Oceanispirochaeta sp. M1: one gene and its partner. The protein of the gene in region 2 interacts with the protein of the main gene of each other region in a pairwise test. Links are inferred from orthologs where the notes say so. Each region holds a gene or a part of one and is shown on either strand. Other genes may lie near its edges.

Region 1 (3,141 bases), on a different replicon or contig from region 2:
ATGATAACCGTTTCCTCATTTACAACATATTAAGTCCTGAGAGGGGCAACAGCATCTATACAGCGGGCCTTAAACTGAAAGAAGACGGTACAATTTCAACAGAGATCAGAAGTCATCAAAAAGAGAACCCTTCTGAAGTCACTACCATCTACAGTAAGAAGGGAGAATGGATCAATTCAATATTAACTGTAGATTCATCCTCCTATACTCCCACACTCTATGGAAGTATTACGGGTCGGGATATTATAAAAATCAGGGGGACTCAGAGACGGACCTGGAGTTATGATAGAAATATTGAAAATATGTTTTATCATCAGTCGGTTCTCTATATCATTAACAGTGACGGATCTCTGACCCTCTTTGATCCTCAGAAAGGGATAAAAATTCTGGATTATTACCTGCTGAGTGATGAAAACTGGATATCCATCAATGCGGCAACAGGTTCCAAACCGGTCATAAGCGACAGAGCGGCGGCTTCAAAGATTAACAGCTTTTCCACGACTACTGGACGATCGGTGGGGAGCAGCTTCAGTATTAAAACTTTAGCAGCTCCGGAATCCTGAAACCCATAAGCCTTAGACGTTAAGGCAAAAAAAACCCCGCTGTTTACCGGCGGGGTTTTATTATCTCAATTGAAATTATCAGGATTTACTGTGCAATGGATTCTGGCTTATTTTTTCAATAGCCATAGACACAACTGTCTCAATATCCTTTATAAGGACTTCTGTCTCCGCTTTGGTAAAAAGACTGCCAAGAAGTGAAACAGTATAACGTGGTTTTATCTGATTAAGGGTATAACATGCCATATCCTGTACACAGTCTGTACATTTACAGATGTCATCATCAGAAATAGAAGAAAGCTGCTTCTCAAGCTCATTGTAAGCAACATCTTTAACTTCATTTTTAATCTCATCAAGATTATAATTTTCAATAAAAGTCATTCAAACTCCTAATTACTGTGTGCCAGAGGAACAAACTTGGTAAAATGGGGTATAAAAGCCATTTTAACAACACCGACGGGACCATTTCTCTGCTTGGCAATGATCAGTTCTGTCTCTATATTTTCAGGTGTTCCTTCATGACTGTCAATCCCTCTCTCTCTATGGAGGAACATAACCACATCGGCATCCTGCTCAATTGCACCTGATTCACGGAGGTCTGCCAGGCCGGGGGCCTTACCTTCGGTCTGACGTCCTACCTGGGACAATGCAACTATAGGAATATCCAGTTCACGGGCAAGTGCCTTGAGAGACCGGCTGACCTCGGCCATCTGTTCATGCCGCGGGATTCTTTTATCTTCAAATGTAATGAGTCCAAGATAGTCAACAAATATAATTTTCACATCAAATTTACTGACCATTCGACGCGCCTGGGCTCTCAGGTCCAGAAGCTTCATATTGGGAGTATCGTCTATCCAGAGGGGGGCATCATAGATGCTGCTGGCTGCATCAGTCAGACTGTTGAAGTCTGAAGGTTTAAGCAGTCCGGTTCTGATTTTATTTGAATTAATGTTAGCCTGCAGGGACAGGAGTCTCTGCATAACCGACAGTGTTGTCATTTCCAGTGTAAAAAAGCCACAGTTAATTTTCTGTTTTATGGCGATATTGGCGGCAACGGTCAATGCAAAAGCTGTTTTACCTACCGAAGGACGGGCTCCGATAACAATCATTTCTGATTTTTGGAATCCCGTAGTCATGGCATCCAGATCATCAAATCCGGAAGGTACACCAGTGAAATCACCTTTTTGAGAATAACGCTGTTCGATGGCGAATATGGCTTCTTTTATTACATCGCCGGCAGACTGTATGGAATCAACTGATCTTTGATCGTTGATATCAAATACCTGTCGCTCAACTTCCTCAAGTATCTCGGAAGTATCTTTAGATTCATCATGTGCCTGTGCGTGAATTTCTGCAGAAATTGTCAGGAGCCTGCGGCGAATGCTGCATTCCCGGACTATTTTTGAATAGTATTCAATATTTGCTGTAGTGGGTACTGAGGATGTGAGACCGCTGACATAGGCAGCGCCTCCTGCTCTTTCCAGAAGAGCCTCAGACTTAAGCTCTTCAATTAATGTCAGAAGGTCAACACCACTGCCTTTTTTTTCAAGCTGTTCAATAGCATTGAAAATATGCTGATTTCCTGTTCTGAAAAAATCCCCGACTCCCAGATACATACGTACAATATCCAGAGCATCGAGGTTGAAATTTATTAAGAGTGCCCCCAGTACAGCAGATTCTGCATCTTCATTATACGGAGGCACTTTATCTTTCAGGGAAACTGATTCCATATGTTCCTTGAATTTATTCGACAGATTCTTCGGCAGATACTTCGGGAGCGGCTTCTTCAGCAACAGCTTCTTCAGCAACAGCTTCTTCAGCAACAGCTACTTCAGCAACAGCTTCTTCAGTAGAAGCTTTAACTTCTACTTTAGCCTTAGGTTTAGCTTCGGGTTTAGAACCTTCAACCTGGACACCTTCGATGACAACTTTCAGTTCGGCAGTTTCACCACCGTAAAGTTTGATTTTTACTGTAGAATTACCTGTAACTTTGATGGAATTACCATCAATTTCAACTTTCTTCTTTTCAACAGTAAGACCAATCTTGCTGAGCTCTTCTACGATTGTAGCAGCTGTAACAGCACCGAAAAGCTTTCCTTTATCACCGGCAGGCATAGAGATGTTCAGAACTTCTTTAGCCAGACGCTCTTTGATACCCATGGCATCTTTTCTTTTTGTATCTTTTCTTTTTTCAATAGCCATTTTTTTCTGTTCAAACATGTTCAGATTGGCTTTGTTAAAAGGTACGGCCAGTTTCTTGGGGATAAGAAAGTTTCTGGCATAACCGTCAGTTACGACTTTTACATCACCTTCTTCACCAAGGCTGGAAATATCCTGATTTAATATAATCTTCATGGATTTACTCCTTGTCAAATATTCTGTAATTTACCCAGAGTTCGGATACACCGAGCCCTGCAATCAATATCAATAAGGCCAGATTAACACCCGGCATAACAATCAGAAAACCTGTAGTCATCAGCAGTATACGCTGCATCTGAACAGATAATCCTTTTTTATTCATCAAACGCTTTATTATCCCAAGTCCGCGAACTGCATAACAGCCTGCGGTGATCAGAACAAT
Region 2 (3,267 bases):
TGCTACAAAGATGCTCAGCACTGAAAAACCGGTAAGTACAGCAAAACAGAGAAACTCCTTGTTTCTCACTGGTTCCAGAAGAAGATTCCTGGAAAAAGGCTGCCGTTCATGGGCGTGTACGGGCTCCGGGACTGCCAGGTGAAGAAGAATATCTGCGACTCCAAGAACCCCTATAACAAGATAGATCAGCGCATATATCAGAAAAATATCACTGGAAAAGATATCCAGAAGCCATGTTGCCGAGAAAAAGAAAATGATGTTCATCATCTGAGCCAGGCTGGAGCGTTTTCCAAAGTAGGATGATCTCGTCTTCTCAGGAATAAGAGCAGAGATCCATGTCCACCAGCCGGAACCGGAAATGTTTCCCAGCATATAGGAGAATACAAGAGATACTCCCATTACAATCCAGAGGGCGGTATTTTTATCCCCTCCCATATAAACATAGAGTGCTGCGGCGGCAATGAAAAATGCTGAGGATCGGGAGAGGGTTGTGGTTATTATCCAGACAGGTTTGATTCGTTTTGTCTTTGAATAGAGGTAGATGGCTCCCAGATGGAAGACCCCTGCCATGTTAAGGATAGCCACAAATGTTCCCAGCTGCTGATCACTTGCATGCAGATAGTTTCTAATCATTACAGTGAGAATCTGCTGGGGCTGACAGAAGATAAACCAGACGGAACCCATACCGCCTGCAATCAGAGATATGAATAAAGAACGTTCCACACGGGCGGAGCTTATGCGTTTACCTTTGCTGTCTATCATTAATTATTTCCAGGGCATACGGGCAAAGTATTTTTTTGCCTCATCCGCATCTTCTACTTCCACTTCAAGCTCCATCTCTTCCAGAAGTTCTTTGGGAATCTCTTCAAGAAAGGGGGAGGGCCCTGAGTCAATCATTTCCCGCATCTGTTTTCTTTTCATACAGGATGTAATAAAAAGTTTTTTTCTGGCTCTTGTAATGGCTACATAAAAGAGACGTCTCTCTTCTTCTATATTTTCAGGATCTTCTGCCACCGCACGAGCATGAGGGATAATATCTCTCTCTACTCCTGCAAGGAACACAACATCAAACTCAAGTCCCTTGGATGCATGGATGGTCATAAGATTAACTTTTCCTGCATCCTCATCATCTAATTCGTCTCTGGTCACCAGAGTTATTCTGTTCAGATATTTCTGCAGTGAGGGATTGAGGTTGTCAGGATTCTTTTCCCAGCGGGACATAAACTCGATAAACATAGTGACATTGTCATACTTCCATTTTGCGACTTTATCATTATTGGAGTGCTCATGGAGGAGGTATTCCCAGTAATTTATCTCTTCAACAAGTTCCTGAGTGGTTGCAGCCAGGGCTTTTGTCTCTGAAAAGCGGTCTTTAAAGTCTTCTATAACTTCCATAAACTCACCGAGCCCGGCCTTGAGCTGTGTTGAAATTCCTGAGTCAGCCGAAAACATTAATGCTGTTAAAGAAGAATAGAGTGATTCACCCCTATCCTGTGAAATATTCACCAGAGTTTCCAGGGCCTTCTTACCCACACCCCGCCTGGGAGTGTTGATAATACGCATCAGATTAACATCATCGTCGGGATTATTGATAACCCTGAGGTAGGAGATTATATCTCTGATTTCAGTTCTTTGAAAAAAGCTGGTTCCACCGCTCATGGAGTAGGGAATATTGTGTGTCAGAAGAGCATCTTCCACGGCCTTACTGAGACTGTTTGTTCTGATCAGAATACCGAACTGATCGTATTTCATCTGATCCTGCATTCTAATACTGGCAATGGTAGAGGCGATAAACTCACCTTCTTCTCTGTCATCTTCAGGTAGGCAGTGTTTGATGGTCATCTCATTATGGGAGAGCTCAGTCCAGAGCTCCTTGAGTTTTCTATTTGTATTGTTGGCAATAACCGCATTGGCGGCTTTCAAAATGGTTCCTGTTGAGCGGTAGTTTCTTTCCAGTTTAATCTCAAGAACTCCAGGGAAGTCCTCTTCAAATTTCAGGATGTTTCCATAGTTGGCACCGCGCCAGGAGTAGATAGACTGATCGTCATCTCCTACACAGCAGATATTTTTGTATTTTATTGCAAGGATATGGAGCATTCTATATTGAATTTGAGATGTGTCCTGAAACTCATCTACCATGATATAGCGGAATCTGTTTTGATATTTCTCAAGGATATCTTCCCGCTCTTCAAGCAGCTTTATCGGCAGAGTGATCAGATCGTCAAAGTCCACGGCATTGTAGATTCTCATATGCTCTTCATACTCTTTATAGAGAGGCTTATGCTGATCGTTGGTGTTGTCCCATGGAATCCGCTCTGTCTTGATGGATGAGATGAGATTTCCCAGTTCCATAAGCTCGGGAGCCTCGTATTTCAGCTTCAACTCTCTTGCGGCTTCCTTAAGACAGGAAATCTTGTCATTTGTATCGTAGATTGAAAAATTGGGACGGAATCCCATCTCCGCAAAATTTTCTCTGAGAATTTTCACACCGAAGGCATGGAACGTAGAGAGGGTGAGGTTTGAAAGTTTTTTCCCTGTCAGTTTTTTTACACGTTCTTCCATCTCTCTTGCGGCTTTATTGGTAAAAGTCAGGGCCAGAATATTGGACTGGGGGATGCCGTGATTCAGCATATTGGCAATACGGGTTGTAATGACACCGGTCTTACCGCTGCCTGCACCGGCGATAATCAAAAGAGCGCCGTTTAGAGTATCAACAGCCAGTTTCTGTTCTGGATTTAATTGCATTGAGTTCAAATTCACTTCAGGAAAACCTCGGGATTATATTCTTATCAGTTTTTATACAGTTACTTAATGTACATCTTTTATGAATAAATCAAAGGCACCATGACCGAAAAGCATAATGCTTGTCACGATAGTTCCTGAGATCATCACACCGATGAGTACAGCCAATGCGGTTTTTCTCTTGGATAGTCCCAGAATCCAGGCTCCCAGAGTTCCCGTATAGGCTCCGGTTATGGGTAGGGGGATGGCAACAAAAAGTGTCACACCCAGATAACCGTATTTTTCTACCTTGTCATGCAGCTTATGCCGTGCCTTTTCAATAATCTTGTCAAAGAGACCGGCATAGAAGGACCATTTATAAAAGATTTTATGAAAAGATACAAGAAAGATATACACCAGAGGTGCAACCAGAGCATTCAGAGCAACGCAGAGAGGCCATGCTACATAGAATGGAATTCCCTGTGTCATGGCGTAGGGAATGGCTCCTCTAAGCTCGGAAATAGGTAGTATGGATAGAAAAGCTGT

The links.
Region 1: the proteins of DV872_RS17155 (region 2) and dnaB interact in binary tests that used the Escherichia coli proteins (3 or more experiments, as listed by UniProt). The link is inferred for Oceanispirochaeta sp. M1 from one-to-one orthologs.

The regions. Positions count from the first base shown.
Region 1 is NZ_QQPQ01000023.1:35,335-38,475, forward strand. Bases 121-2,928 are described here. They hold dnaB (replicative DNA helicase), read right to left. Parts: upstream 2,291-2,928; coding sequence 950-2,290; downstream 121-949. Other genes in these bases: DV872_RS16320 (WD40 repeat domain-containing protein), read left to right, coding at 121-563; DV872_RS16325 (late competence development ComFB family protein), read right to left, coding at 642-941; rplI (50S ribosomal protein L9), read right to left, coding at 2,304-2,915; DV872_RS16340 (hypothetical protein), read right to left, coding at 2,920-2,928. Outside these bases: more of DV872_RS16320, read left to right, coding at 1-120; more of DV872_RS16340, read right to left, coding at 2,929-3,141. UniProt on the Escherichia coli protein: The main replicative DNA helicase, it participates in initiation and elongation during chromosome replication. Travels ahead of the DNA replisome, separating dsDNA into templates for DNA synthesis.
Region 2 is NZ_QQPQ01000025.1:62,394-65,660, forward strand. The notes cover bases 256-3,189. They hold DV872_RS17155 (ATP-dependent helicase), read right to left. Parts: upstream 2,746-3,189; coding sequence 766-2,745; downstream 256-765. Other genes in these bases: DV872_RS17150 (MFS transporter), read right to left, coding at 256-762; DV872_RS17160 (small multi-drug export protein), read right to left, coding at 2,809-3,189. In the rest of the region: more of DV872_RS17150, read right to left, coding at 1-255; more of DV872_RS17160, read right to left, coding at 3,190-3,267. UniProt on the Escherichia coli protein: Rep helicase is a single-stranded (ss)DNA-dependent ATPase involved in DNA replication; it can initiate unwinding at a nick in the DNA. It binds to ssDNA and acts in a progressive fashion along the DNA in the 3' to 5' direction.